DNA from 3 places in the Arthrobacter sp. Marseille-P9274 genome. Region 3 is predicted to be linked to each of the others. Evidence: riboswitches for the same ligand, from Rfam matches in the RefSeq annotation. Region 3 holds a riboswitch; each other region holds the start of a gene.

Region 1 (4,766 bases), 470 kb from region 3:
CGAGCTCGGCGTAGCCACCGGAGGCGGCCGTCGCCAGCAGATGGTCGACGTACTGCTTGGTCACCGGCCCGAGCCTGCCGGAAACCTCCCGGTTGCTAAGCCACTCCCGGTGCAACTGCGCCTCCACCTCGATGCAGTCGCGGGCGCCCTTCGCCCAGAACAGCTGCTCCCCCGCCGTCGGCGCCAAGCTGCTGGCCAGCGCCAGCGCGCGCGAATAGCCGGACAGATAGAGCGCGTCCTGCGCGAGGTAGTAGCCGAAGTCCGCCTCCGGCAGCGACCCGTCACCCAGCTGGCGGATGAAGTCGAGGGCGAAAATTCCCTTGCGCAGGCCAGTGATGTCTTCCCAGCACTCGGCGCTGAAGGCGGTTGGTGGCAGCGGGGTGTGGTGGTGGAAGTGGTGGATCGGCCCGTTGCCGCGGCCGACTTCCAACTCGTCGGCGCGGACCAGCGCGCCGAAGAGCCACTCCTTCACCTGCTTCAGCGACTCGGTCCAGTCCCCCGTCCGGGCCTGAACCGTCGCCATCGCCGAGGAGAGGGAGCAGCCGGTGCCATGCGTGTTGGCCGTGGCCACGCGCGCCGAACGGAATTCGACGACGTCGTCAGCGAGCCGGCCGTTCACGTCCACCAGTGCGTCGGGGCAGTCGCCGCCGGGCAGATGTCCGCCCTTCACCAGCACGATGGTCCCGTAGCGGCGCGAGAGCGTACGGCCCTGCGCCAGCGCCGCATCCCAGTCTTCCGCCACCGGCTCGTTGAGCAGTACCCCGAGTTCCGGAAGGTTGGGAGTGACCAGGTGGGCGTGCCGCAGCAGCAGACGCAGGGATTCCTCCGCCGCCGGTTCCAGCAGCCGGTCGCCGCTGGTCGCCACCATCACCGGATCAATAACGACGACGGCGGGCGCGGTTTCCGCGAGCCACTCACCGACCGCCTCAATAATGTCCGCCGAGCCGAGCATGCCGATCTTCACGGCGTCGATCTCGACGTCGTCGCTGACCGATGCCAGCTGTTCCGCCAGGAACGAGGGCGGCGGCGTGTGCACGCTCCGCACACCCCGCGTGTTCTGGGCGACCAGCGCCGTGACGGCGGCCATGCCGTACCCGCCGTTGGCCGCGATGCTCTTCAGGTCTGCCTGGATGCCGGCGCCGCCGGTCGGGTCGGTTCCGGCGATGCTCAATACCCTGGGGATGCTGCGGGTTTCCACTGCTGGCTCCATCGATCAGAGGCGGAGCGAACGTTGCACGGCAGCGCGGCGGAACAAGCGGAACGAAGAGGCAACGCCGATGGAGCCGTGTGACAATCCCTCCGCCAGTCCTAACTGGTTCAGGTTCAACGGGTATCCATCTCAGCCGGCGTTGCCGGCACCCCGTGTCACTGACGCCAGCATAGCAAAACGCCGCCGGGTGCTCAGCAGGAGGCACCCGGCGGCGTCGTTGCTGCCGCGATCAGAGTTCGGAAGCGGGAACTCCGACGCCCAGGATCACCGGTTCGGCGGCCTTCTTCTCCGGCTGGGCCGGCTTGGCCTCCGGCGCGGAGACAGACACCCTGCGGGCTGCGCCGGCAACACCGGCGGCAACCGCGGGCTCATCGGGGCGCTGCTGGACGGGTTCGGCGTTAGCCGCTCCCTGCGGCCGTACGGCGGCCCGGTGGCGCCGGCGCCGACCCGTCGGTGCGGTCGGTGCCGTCGCCGGTTCCGCCTGCACAGGTGCAGACTGCAGGGGTTCAGCGGCGGGTGCGGCGGCGTCTGCGGACGGCTCCGGCGCCGCGCTCGGCCGGGCCTCGGCCGCGGCGGCCTTCTCCGCCTTGACCTCGGGGCTGACCCGGTCGAAGGCCTCGGTCAGGTTCTCGAGCGTCAGGGCCGGCTTTTCGCTGGCGGCGGCCGGGCTGTGCTCGGCCCGCGGCAGCGCCACTTCCTCGCCGTTGATCTTCAGGACCGGCCCGGACGGGGCGGTGCCCGCCTCGGCCAGCTCATGGGCGTGGTCCTCGGCCTCATGCGCGGCCTGGGCTGCGGCGGCAATGTTCGCCAGCGCGGCCCGGGTGGCCTGGGCCTTGGCCTGGCGCTCCGCGTCGTCCGGCTGCGGCGCCTCGTGGACAGCCTCCGCCGGCTGGCCCGCGCCCTGGCTGCCTTGGCCGCGGTTCCGGCGCTTCTCGCTGCGCGACGGCCGCTCCGGACGCGGGGGCTTCTCCGCGCGGACGTGGTGCTGATGGTGCTCCGCGGCGACTGCCGCCCGGCGGTGCTCGATCGGTTCGTCGTGGGTCACAACGCCCCTGCCGCCGCAGTGCTCGCAGTTTTCGCCGAACACCTCCAGCAGGCCGGTGCCCATGCGCTTGCGCGTCATCTGGACCAGGCCCAGGGACGTCACCTCGGCCACCTGATGCTTGGTCCGGTCACGGCCGAGGCATTCAACGAGCCGCCGCAGGACCAGGTCGCGGTTGGCCTCGAGCACCATGTCGATGAAGTCGATGACGATGATGCCGCCGATATCGCGCAGGCGCAGCTGCCGGACGACTTCCTCCGCCGCCTCGAGGTTGTTCTTGGTAACGGTCTCTTCGAGGTTGCCGCCCGATCCGGTGAACTTGCCGGTGTTGACGTCCACCACGGTCATGGCCTCGGTCCGGTCGATCACGAGGGAGCCGCCGGAGGGCAGGAAGACCTTGCGCTCGAGCGCCTTGTGGATCAGTTCGTCGATCCGGTTGGCCGAGAAGATGTCCTCGTCCGCGCTCCACTTCTCCAGGCGGTCCACCAGATCCGGGGCCACGTAGGTCACGTAGGCCTCGATGGTGTCCCAGGCTTCCTCGCCGGAGACGATGAGCTTGGAGAAGTCCTCGTTGAACACGTCGCGTACGACCTTGATGGTCAGGTCAGGCTCGGCGTAGAGCATCTCGGGCGGCAGCGTCTTGTTCGACTTGGCCCTGCTGTCGATGCCTTCCCACTGGGCGCGCAGCCGATTGATGTCATTCATCAACTCTTCCTCGCTGGCGCCTTCTGCAGCCGTGCGCACGATGACGCCGGCGCCCTCGGGCACGTGCTCCTTGAGGATCTTCTTGAGCCGGTTGCGCTCGACATCCGGCAGCTTGCGCGAGATGCCTGTCATCGACCCGCCGGGCACGTAGACCAGGAACCTGCCGGGCAGGGAGACCTGGCTGGTCAGCCGGGCTCCCTTGTGGCCGACGGGGTCCTTGGTGACCTGCACCAGCACTGAGTCGCCGGACTTGAGGGCGTTCTCGATACGGCGGGGCTGGCCGTCCAACTGCGCTGCGTCCCAGTTGACCTCGCCGGCGTAAAGCACGGCGTTGCGGCCGCGTCCGATGTCAACGAACGCCGCCTCCATGCTCGGCAGGACGTTCTGGACCTTGCCCAGGTAAACGTTGCCGATCAGCGAGTCCTGCTGGGTCTTCGAGACGAAGTGCTCGGCCAGCACGCCGTCCTCGAGGACGGCAATCTGGATGCGGTCATCGCGCTGGCGTACGACCATCTGCCGGTCCACGGACTCCCGGCGTGCGAGGAACTCGGCCTCGGTGATGACCTGGCGGCGGCGGCCCGACTCCCGGGACTCCCGGCGCCGCTGCTTCTTGGCCTCGAGCCGGGTCGAGCCCTTGACGGAAGAGACGCGGTTGCTCGGCGCGGTTTCGCTGACCGGCCGGGGTGCGCGGACCCGCGTGATCGTGTTGGGCGGATCATCGTCGTGGCCGCCCGTCAGCTCCAGGTCCTGGTCGCCGCGGCGGCGACGGCGACGGCGGCGTGCCGTCACCCCGTCAGCCGCTTCGGGGGCGGCTTCCTCTTCCGTGGCGGCAGGGGTTTCTTCCGCGGTGGCCTCTTCGACGACGTCGGTACGGTTCTTGCTCTTCGAGCGCCGGTTCCGTCGGCTTCGGCGCCGGCCGCCCTCCTCCTCCTCCTCGGCCGCTTCGGCCGGCTCGGGCTCCTCCGCGGGCCGGGCGGGGCGGACCGTGGTCAGGTCCGGCGCATGGAACAGCAGCGACACCGGCGACTCGGGCACAGCGAACGGATCCAGCGGCGCTTCCTCCCCGGCCGGGGTTTCACCGGCGGGCTGGTCGGCGGCGGGCTGGTCCTTGGGGGTTTCCGTCGCTTCGGCACGGGTCCCCGCTGCGGGGGCGGCTTCACCAGCGGGAGCCGCTGCCGGGGCGGCCTCGACGGCTGAGCCAGCCGCAGGCGCGGCCGCGGCGGAATCAGCGGAGGCTTCGTCAGGTTTCGCGGCCGGCTTCGTCCGCGACGAAGTGCGGGTCCGGCGGGCCCGTGCCGGCGCCGGGGCCGACTCCACGGAGTCCGCTTCGGTGCCGGCGGTTTCGGCTTCGGTGCCAGCCGTCTCAACTGCCGCGGGCTGCTCCGGGGTGCCGGCTGCCTCCGGCGCGGGTGCCGCCGGGGCGGCGGCCACCTCGGCGGGGGCCTCGCTGGTGGCGGCGTCGGCTGCTGCCTGGCCGACCGAGGTCCCGGCGGGCTGCTCGGCCGGAGCCTCGGCCTTGGGCGCAGCCTTCCTGCGGCGGGTCGTCTTGGGCTTGGCCGGAGCCTCCGTCCCGGCGGGCTGGGCGTCGCTGTCCTGCGCCGGTGCCGCATCGGCGGGCCCTTCCGGGGCGCCGACGGCCGGCGGCTCGGCCGGCATCGGCGGGATGTCGACGGAGTCCTTGGCGGCGGAAGACACCTCCGCGGTTTTTCGGGTGCGGCGCACGCGGGTCCGGGCCGGCACCGGCGTCTCCAGGGGCAGTTCGTCCGACGACGCCGCCAAGTCCAGTTCGACGGCGGCCTTCCGGCGGGT
Region 2 (4,766 bases), 1.3 Mb from region 3:
CGGCCTGCTCACCAAGGTTGGCGTGTACGCCCTGATCCGCACCGAGACGCTGCTGTTCCCGGGGGACCGGATCAACAACTTCCTGATGATTGTCGCGCTGCTGACCATGGTGGTCGGCATCCTCGGCGCGCTAGCGCAGATCGACATCAAGCGAATGCTGTCCTTCACGCTCGTTAGCCACATTGGCTACATGGTCTTCGGGCTGGCGCTGGGGTCGGCGCTCGGGCTGGCCTCCACGGTCTATTACGTGGCCCACCACATCACCGTCCAGACAAGTCTTTTCCTGGTCACCGGTTTGATCGAGCGGCGCGGCGGGACCTCCAACATGGACCGGTTGGGCGGACTGGCCCGGCTGTCGCCGCTGCTGGCGATCCTGTTCTTCGTGCCCGCGATGAACCTGGCCGGGATCCCGCCGTTCTCCGGCTTCCTTGGCAAGCTGGGCCTGCTCCAGGCCGGCGTCGACCTGGGTACGCCGCTGGCCTACCTGTTGGTGGTCGGCGGCGTGCTGACCTCGCTGCTGACCCTGCTGGCCATGGCGCGGGTCTGGAACCGTGCCTTCTGGCGCACTCCGGCGGACGCGGAGCATCCGGACCCGGTCCTGCTGGCCGCCGTCCCTGACCGTGCGCCCCGCGGGGAGCACCTCGTGCCGGCGAAGGCTCCCGCCGCCGCCCTGCAGGTTGCGGCCGGAAAGGCGCCGCAGCCGACCAGCAACGTGCTGCCCAAGAGCATGGTTGGCGCCACGATCGGCCTCGTCGTCCTCGGCGTCGCGCTGACGGTGTTCGCCGGCCCGCTCTTCCAGCTCAGCGAACAGGCGGGCCTGGGCCTGCTGGAACGCGTGCCCTATATCGAAGCGGTGCTCGGGGCCGGCGCGGCGGAAGGAGCGCAGCCGTGATGCGCACCCGGATCCCGCTGCTGACCGAAATCCCGCTGCTCGTCTGGCTGGTCGTCCTGTGGGGTGCCCTGTGGCAGGACTACAGCGCGGGCAACCTCATCTTCGGCCTGGCCATCGCGCTCGTCGTCGTCAATGTCTTCTACCTGCCGCCGGTGGAGCTGGGCGGCAGACTCAATGTCCTCGCCGGCCTGGTCTTCGTGGTGCAGTTCATCGGCAACGTGGCGGTAGCCAGTTTCCAGGTCCTGTGGGTGGCCCTGACCAAGGGGCCGCGGACCAGGAACGCGGTGCTGGCGGTCCGGCTGCGCAGCCGCTCCGACCTGATCGTGACCGCCACTGGACACACCATCTCGCTCATCCCCGGGAGCCTCGTGGTGGACGTGGACCGATCCACCTCCACGCTCTACCTGCACTGCCTGGACATCGAATCCCCGGAGGGGGCCGAGCGGTTCCGGGACCAGGTGCTGCGGATCGAGGAAGGGCTGATCAAGAGCATCGGCAGCAAGGAGGAACTGGCCATCGTCAGGGACGGAAAACTGCAGGGGCAGCGGGGAGGCGCACGATGACCGGCATCATGGACGTTGTGCTGGTCATCGTCGGCGCGATCCTGACGATCGCGGCCGCGGTGGCGATCTTCCGCATCGTGAAGGGCCCCTCGATCCTGGACCGGGTGATGGGGATCGACGTCCTGCTCGCGATCGTCTGTGCCGGCATCATCGCCGACATGGCGGTCCGGAAGCACCAGGACAACATGACCCTCGTGGTCATCATTTCGCTGGTCGGCTTCATCGGCTCCGTCGCCGTGGCCCGCTACGTGATCGACAGGCGGCCCCATGAACACTGACGCTGTCCTCGAAATCCTCGCCGCGGCGTGCCTGGTCGTCGGCTCGCTGATGTCCCTGGCCGCGGCCATCGGCATGCTGCGCTTTCCGGACCTGCTCTCGCGCATGCATGCCGCTACCAAGCCGCAGGTCTTCGGCCTGTTCCTGCTCCTCATGGGGCTGGCCCTGCAGCTGCGCAGCTGGGCCGCGGTTCCGGTGCTGATCCTCGCGTGGCTGTTCCAGCTGCTCACCGTCCCGGTCTCGGCCCACATGGTCGGCCGCGCGGGTTACCGGACTAAGCACCTGCGCAGGGACACGCTGAGCATCGACGAACTGGACGAAGTGGTCCGCAAGGCGGCGGAAGAAGAAAACCTGCCCGTTCCCGAGGAGCCCGGGAGTGCCAATGCGGACGAGGCGGAGGAGTTCGACACCGCGGCCGCGGAAGCCGAGCTGGCGGCGGAGTCGGCGGCGCGGGCGGACCTGCGCCGGGACGCCGACGGCGCTGCCGGACCAGCGCCGGGACGCTGAGGTGCTGCCGGACCAGCGCCGGGACGCTGAGGTGCTGCCGGACCTGCGCCGGGAACCGGCGGTGCTGCCGGAGTTGCCGGAGCTGCGGGCCGCCGGATAACGACGACGGAGGCCAGGAGCGCGCCTGGCCTCCGTCGTCGTTATTTACCCCTAGACCAGGTCCCGCGTCTTCGTGAAGCGGTTGATGGCCTGCTGCGTCCCGCGCTGGGAGAGCACGCGGATCATGGCGCTGACGGCGCCGGAGATCACCGCGAACACCAGAGTGGCGCGGAGGGTGTTCTCCATCGCCTCGGTGTCCTGCTTCGGGGAATCCTTCCCCGTGACCAGCTTCCAGAGGATGTCGATCAGCTTCGCTCCGGCCAAACCGGCCGCGATGCTGACGCCGGTGCCCATCAGCTTCAAGATCAAATGCATTGCCGCTCCCTTGAGTAGGTAATCGTCATTTACGCCCAGCCTAACCGCTCGGCGCCGATGGGAGCTTAGGGCGGGCCGGAGTGTAGACTTGAAGGCGCTGATAACAGCACATGACGACAGGGGAGCGTCCGATCCGGGAAGGCGGCAGCAGCCGTGCACCGGGCGGGACGCTGAGAGTGCGGCCAACCGCAGACCCTCGAACCTGCTCCGGTTAGTACCGGCGAAGGGAGTCGAGTTCTCAGGGCTGCCCGTATCGGGCTGCCCTCCCCTCCTGGACCTCAGGAGGATTCCATGAGCACCTTTGAACATTCCGCGCCGGCGGCGGCCCGCAAACCCAACTACAGTTGGCGCGTCGTCGACATCGTGGTCGCGGCACTGATCGCCGTGGCCGGCGGCGTCATTTTCTGGGCCTGGTCCCAGGGCGCCAACGTCGTTTCCGCGCCGGTGAACGCCCTGTATCCGCCGCTGACCGGGCTATACGCCGGCGGCTGGATGATCCCGGCCGTGCTCGGGATGCTGATCATTCGCAAGCCGGGCGCCGCGCTGTTCTGCGAGACCGTCGCCGCTACGGGCGAACTGATCATGGGCTCGCAGTACGGCACCACGGTGCTGCTCTCCGGCATACTGCAGGGCCTGGGCGCCGAGCTGGTCTTCGCGGCATTCCTGTACCGGAAGTTCAACCTGCCGGTCGCGCTGCTCGCCGGGGCCGGGGCGGGGCTGTTCTGCGGACTGAATGATTCCTTCGCGCCGTGGGGCTGGAACATCGCGTACGAGGCGGGGGACAAGCTGTTCTACATCGTCTGCACGGCGATCTCCGGGGCGGTCATTGCCGGGGCCCTGTCCTGGGTGGCCACCCGCGGCCTGGCCAGGACCGGGGCGCTCAGCTCCTTCGCGTCCCGCAAGGCGGCGACCGAGCCCGTCTTTTCCTGATGGCTGCCTCGGTAGCAGACGCGGCGGGAACCACCGCGGCAACGCGGCCGGCCTCGGTTTCCGCGCGGGGCTGGGGCTGGCGCCATGCCGGCCGGACCGCGCCGGCCGTCCACGGACTGGACCTGGACATCCGGCCGGGCGAACGGGTGCTGCTGCTGGGCGCCTCGGGGGCCGGAAAATCCACGCTCCTGCACGCCCTGGCCGGGGTCCTGGGCGACGACGACGACGGGGCCGACGAGGCGGGCACACTGCTGATCGACGGGACGCCGCCGCGCGGGCAGCGCGGGCGTGCCGGCCTGATGCAGCAGGACCCCGAGACCCAGGTGGTGCTGTCGCGCCTGGGCGACGACGTCGCCTTCGGCGCCGAGAACCTGGCCGTGCCGCGGGACGAAATCTGGCGGCGCGTCGGCGAGGCGCTGGACGACGTCGGACTCGGCGGCCTGGCCCTGGACCACCCCACGTCCGCCCTCTCCGGCGGGCAGAAACAGCGGCTCGCGCTGGCCGGGATCCTGGCCATGCGTCCGGGTCTGGTCCTGCTCGACGAGCCCACGGCCAACCTGGACCCGGCCGGGGTGCTGGAGGTGCGCGACGCCGTCGGCCGCAGCCTGGACAAGACCGGAGCCACGATGATCGTCGTCGAGCACCGGGTCGCCGTCTGGAAGGACCTTGTCGACCGGATCGTCGTGCTGCAGCCGGGCCTCTCCGCGTCGGGAGCCCAGCAGTCCGCCGTGCTGTTGGACTGGCGGCCCGGCGAGGTGCTCGACCAGGCCGGCCGGATGCTGGCGGCGGCGGGGGTGTGGGTTCCCGGGCTGGTCCCTGCGACCCGGCCCCGGGCCAATTCCGGCAGCGGCGAACTCCTGCTGGCGGCCGAGCGCCTGGCCGTCTCCCGGGAACCCGCCCGCCGCCGCGGCCGCGGCAGGGCGCCGGTCCAGTCGGGGATCGACGCCGAGGTGTCCGCCGGCCGGGCACTGACGGTCACCGGCCCCAACGGCGCGGGGAAATCGACCTTTGCGCTCACCCTCGGTGGACTGCTGGCACCGGCTTACGGCAAGGTGGGCGCCGCCGTCGGCCTCGCCGCAGGTGCCGGGACGGACCCCTTCAAATGGAAGGCGAAGCAGCTCATCGCGCGGATCGGCACGGTCTTCCAGGAACCCGAGCACCAGTTCGTCACCGGCACGGTGCTG
Region 3 (4,766 bases):
TGGCCGTGATCGAATTCGAGCATTTCGAGATGGTGAGCGCCGAGCTGGCGCGCATGGGCGTCGACGTGCAGACGGCGATGCTGCCGTTCCAGGCCTCGATCGACGCCTTCCATGAGCGGACCCGGCCGGGGGACTGGTATGAGTCGCTGATGAAGGCCTACGTGGCCGATGCGGTTTCCGGCGACTTCTACCGCGCGATCGCCAGCCGGCTTGATCCGCAGACCCGTGAGGTCGTCGCAAGCATCAAGGAAAACAAGGAGCAGCTGGACCTGCTGACCACCCGGCTCGCGCAGGCTCTCCAGGGCAACGAGCGGCTGGCCTCGCGGCTGGCCCTGTGGGGGCGGCGCCTGGTCGGCGAGGCGCTGACCCAGGCGCAGCGGATCGGAATCGAGCGCTCCTTCCTGGGCGGCCTGCTGGGGTTCGATGAACCCGGAACGCAGGAGACGGTCATCGCCGAGCTGTTCGCGGAACTGACACGGAACCATTCCCGCCGCATGAACGCGCTGGGCCTGACCGCCTGATCACAGCGGGGGCAGCGCCGCCTTCAGCTTGGCCGCCGCGGCCGCGGGATCGTCCGCGTCCGTAATGGCGCGTACGACGACGACCCTCCGGGCACCGGCGCCGGTCACCTCCGCGATGTTGTCCAGCCCGATCCCGCCGATGGCGAACCATGGCTTGGCGGAGTCCACCGCTGCCGACTGCGCCGCGGCTTCCGCCACCAGCTCCAGCCCGACGGCGGTCCGGCCGGGTTTCGTGGGGGTGGCCCACACCGGACCCGTGCAGAAATAGTCCACATCGGCGTCCTCCAGCGCGGCGCCAACCTGCGCCGGCGTATGGGTGGAGCGGCCGATAACGGCCCCGCCGGCCGCACCATTCGACAAGACGCTCCGCGCCGCGGACGGCGGAAGGTCGCGCTGCCCGGCGTGGAAGACCGGTGCGCCGGCGACGGCAGCGAGGTCGGCGCGGTCGTTGACCGACCACAGGCCCGTGTGCCGCGCAGCGACCTCGGCCAGGATGTGCAGCAGATCGAGCTCTTCGGCCGCGTCGAGCGATTTGTCCCGGAGCTGGATAATATCGACGCCGCCGGCGTAGGCGGCGTCCAGGAACTGTTCAAAATCGCCCTGCGCCTTACGGGCATCCGTGCACAGGTACAGCCGGGCTGAGCTCAAATCCATAGCTGTAACCATAACCTCGCGGCGGCACCGCCGGATCGGCCGGTTGTCACATCCGCGCCGCCCGGCCCGCCATGAGTACACTGGTGGCGACACTGCGGGAGCCTGACCCCGCGGCGCCGGCCTCGTGAGCCGGAGCCGACAGGCTGAGAGGGTGCTTGGCACCGACCGTTGAACCTGATCCGGTTCGTACCGGCGTAGGGAAGGAATGACGGACTTTGGCTGTTCAAAAACATCTGGCTGTGGTCGGCGCCGGCATCGTCGGACTCGGCATTGCCTGGGAGGCCTCGCGCCGCGGGCACCGCGTGACCGTGATCGACCCCGCGCCCGCGTCCGGAGCGACGTTCGCCGCCGCCGGGATGCTGGCCCCGGTCAGCGAGCTGTGCTACCAGGAGGAGCAGCTGCTCGCGTTGACCCTGGCGTCCGCCCGGCTGTACCCGGACTTCCTGCAGGGGCTGGGCCATACCGGACACCATACTGCGGGAACGCTGGTAGCGGCCTTCGATGCGGCCGACCGGCTGGCCCTTGAGGACCTGCGCCAGGCCCAGCTGGCCCAAGGACTGCGGGTGGAACGGCTGACCAGCCGCGAGGCCCGCCGGCTGGAGCCGGCGTTGTCCCCGGCCCTGTCCGGAGCCTTCCTCGCTCCCGACGACCACCAGATCGATCCGCGCACCCTGTCCGCGGCGTTGCTGGACGCGCTCGCCGAGGCCGGGGCCGGCATGGTACGCCGGCGGGCCGCCGCACTGGCGAGATCGGGCACCGGGGAGGTGACCGGCGTCGTCCTCGATGACGGCACGCAGGTTGCGGCGGACGAGACAGTGGTGGCCAACGGGCTGGGCGCCGCGGCCCTGGACGGGCTGCCCGCATCCCTGCGTCTGCCGCTGCGGCCGGTCTACGGCGACATCCTGCGCCTGCGGGTTCCCCAGGCGCTGCGGCCGCTCGTGCGTCTGACGGTGCGCGGGCTCGTGCGCGGCCTGCCGGTCTACGTAGTGCCGCGCGAGGACGGGACCGTGGTTATTGGCGCCACTTCGCGGGAAGACGGCTCGGACGCACCGTCAGCGGGCGGCGTCTACCAGCTGCTGCGCGACGCCCAGGCGCTGGTGCCTGCGGTCGCCGAGCTTCAGCTCGAGGAGACCACCTGCCGGGCGCGGCCGGGCACGCCGGACAATGCGCCGCTGCTGGGGCGGGTGGCGGAGGCGGGAGAAGAAGTGCCGGGATTGCTGGTCGCCACCGGCTTCTTCCGGCACGGGGTTCTGCTGGCACCAGCGGCCGCCAAGGTCTGCACCGATCTGGCGGAGGGCCTGCCGGTGCCCGCGGAACTGCTGCAGTTCCGGCCGGACCGCTTCAGCACAAGTATGGAAGGAAGCCAACGATGAATATCACTCTCAACGGGGATCGGCAGCCGGTCGCCGAGGGGATGACCCTGCTGGAACTGGTCGCCGCCACGACGGGCCGGCGCCTGACGGCGGAGGGCAAACCGGACGACGGCGGACGGCTGGGCGTCGCGGTGGCGCTGAACGCCGAAGTGGCCCCGCGCGGAAGCTGGGCGGGCACGCTGCTGTCCGATGGCGACGGCGTGGAACTGATCACCGCGGTGCAGGGAGGCTAGCAATGGACGAGCTGGTTATTGACGGAGCCCGGCTGGGATCGCGGCTGATCATGGGCACCGGGGGAGCGCCCAGCCTGGACGGACTGGGCACAGCCCTGCAGGCGTCCGGCACTGAGCTGACCACGGTGGCGATGCGGCGCTACAGCCCGGACACCGGTGCCTCGCTGTTCGCCCTGCTGGAGCGGCAAGGCATCCGCATCCTGCCGAACACCGCCGGCTGCTTCACCGCCAGGGAGGCGGTGCTGACGGCGGAGCTGGCACGCGAGGCGCTGGAGACGGACTGGGTCAAGCTGGAGGTTATCGCCGACGAGGAAACCTTGCTGCCCGACGCGGCGGAACTGCTGGAGGCGACGGAACAGCTGGTCGGCCGCGGGTTCAAGGTCTTCGCCTACACCAACGACGACCCGGTCCTGGCCCGGCGGCTCGAACTCCTCGGCGCCGTGGCCGTGATGCCCCTCGGTGCACCGATCGGCACCGGGCTGGGCATCCTCAACCCGCACAACATCGAGCTGATCGCGTCCCGGGCCGGCGTGCCGGTGGTGCTCGACGCCGGCATCGGCACCGCCTCGGACGCCGCGCTCGCGATGGAGCTCGGCTGCGACGCCGTCCTGCTGGCCACCGCGGTCACCCGGGCGCAGGACCCGGTGCGGATGGCGGAGGCCTTCAAACATGCCGTGATCGCCGGTAGGCTGGCCGCAACGGCCGGGCGGATCCCCAAGCGCCGGCATGCGCTGGCTTCTTCGGCCTTCGCCGGCCGTCCTGACCTGTAGCCTGGAGAGCCTGACGGCCGGAGGAACAATGAGCGCGCACGACATTCTGGACCGGACACAGATCGACCAGCAGCTGCGGACGCTGCCGCACTGGCGCTACCGGCAGGGAGGGCTGGTCACGGTGTACAAGCTGGAGAACGGCAGGGCGGCGCTGGACTTCATCGCGGCGGCGGGAGACCTGGCCGAGGAGTCGAACCACCACCCGGATCTGGACTGGCGCTACAACCGCGTGTTCCTCCGGCTGACCTCGCACGACGCCGGCGGGGAGGTCACCACCCGGGACATCTCCGCAGCCGCCTCGCTCAGCGAGCTCGCCGAGCGGCTGGGTGCGGACGCGCGTCCGCAGGAGTACCGGAGTTTCGCGCTCGCGGCGGACACCACGGACCCGGCGCAGATTTCCGGCCTCTGGAAGACGGCGCTGGGCTACAAGGAGGGCTGGCAGGGGGAGCTGGTGGACCCGTTCGGCCGCGGCCCCAACGTGTGGTTCCAGCAAACGGGCAGTCCGGCCCGGTCCCGGCTGCACCTGGACGTGTACTACCCGCTCAGCGACATCGCGCCGGTTGTGGCGGCGGCGGCCGATGCGGGCGGAGTCCTGGACGACGCGCACGCCCCGTCCTGGACGATCGCCACGGACGCGGATGGCAACCGCATCTGCCTATGCACCGAGCATCCGGACAGCGAGGACGGGGCCTGACGGGGACCGGCCTGAGGTCGGCTGGTGCGCGGTAGCGGCAGCTAGGTGCGCAGCGCCGCTTCCAGCCGCGACAGGTCGGCCGCCGTCCGCCGGCGTCCCAGGAACCAGGCCGTCAGCCAGGCCGCCGGCAGGGAGACGGCCAGGGGCAGCAGCCAGCTGAGGAAATAGACGCCGGGCTCGGAACCGAGACCGAAGGCCATCAGGACCAGCCACAGCAGGACGGCCGCGACGATGCCGGCCGCCGCGGGAACCAGCGCCCCGTAAGCCTGGCGCTTCTTATCGGCCGCCCAGACGACGGCGCCCGCGGCGCCCGCGCCCAGAATCAGCAGGACCAGTTCGACCATGGGCCGCCCTGACGGCCTAGAGGGCGCCGAAACCGACGCGGCGGGGTTCCTCGGCGCCGATTTCGACGTAGCCCAGCACGTTGGCGGGCACGATAATCAGGTTGCCCTTGGCATCCTTCAAGCGCAGTTCCGCGCCGCCGTTCATCGCGCGGGAAACCAGCTCGGCGACCTCGTCCG

What was found. A riboswitch is a leader RNA that binds a small molecule or an ion and turns the genes downstream of it on or off. The one in region 3 is predicted to bind thiamine pyrophosphate.
Region 1: it holds a riboswitch for thiamine pyrophosphate, as region 3 does, so the genes downstream of both, thiD (bifunctional hydroxymethylpyrimidine kinase/phosphomethylpyrimidine kinase) here and thiO (glycine oxidase ThiO) in region 3, are expected to answer to the same signal.
Region 2: it holds a riboswitch for thiamine pyrophosphate, as region 3 does, so the genes downstream of both, OC550_RS04050 (ECF transporter S component) here and thiO (glycine oxidase ThiO) in region 3, are expected to answer to the same signal.

The regions. Positions count from the first base shown of each region.
Region 1 covers NZ_CAMPOV010000001.1:1,702,881-1,707,646, forward strand. The annotation lists gene thiD (bifunctional hydroxymethylpyrimidine kinase/phosphomethylpyrimidine kinase) at 1-1,198, opposite strand, end outside; TPP riboswitch at 1,277-1,373, opposite strand; gene OC550_RS07775 (ribonuclease E/G) at 1,440-4,766, opposite strand, start outside.
Region 2 covers NZ_CAMPOV010000001.1:895,355-900,120, reverse strand. The annotation lists gene OC550_RS04075 (Na+/H+ antiporter subunit D) at 1-892, shown strand, start outside; gene OC550_RS04070 (Na+/H+ antiporter subunit E) at 892-1,455, shown strand; gene OC550_RS04065 (monovalent cation/H+ antiporter complex subunit F) at 1,452-1,733, shown strand; partial or broken gene mnhG (monovalent cation/H(+) antiporter subunit G) at 1,723-2,070, shown strand; gene OC550_RS04055 (DUF4235 domain-containing protein) at 2,389-2,652, opposite strand; TPP riboswitch at 2,761-2,898, shown strand; gene OC550_RS04050 (ECF transporter S component) at 2,944-3,582, shown strand; gene OC550_RS04045 (ABC transporter ATP-binding protein) at 3,582-4,766, shown strand, end outside.
Region 3 covers NZ_CAMPOV010000001.1:2,171,208-2,175,973, reverse strand. The annotation lists gene OC550_RS09910 (ferritin-like domain-containing protein) at 1-521, shown strand, start outside; gene thiE (thiamine phosphate synthase) at 522-1,175, opposite strand; TPP riboswitch at 1,260-1,393, shown strand; gene thiO (glycine oxidase ThiO) at 1,391-2,548, shown strand; gene thiS (sulfur carrier protein ThiS) at 2,545-2,781, shown strand; gene OC550_RS09890 (thiazole synthase) at 2,784-3,551, shown strand; gene OC550_RS09885 (4a-hydroxytetrahydrobiopterin dehydratase) at 3,580-4,245, shown strand; gene OC550_RS09880 (hypothetical protein) at 4,287-4,589, opposite strand; gene OC550_RS09875 (DUF3107 domain-containing protein) at 4,606-4,766, opposite strand, start outside.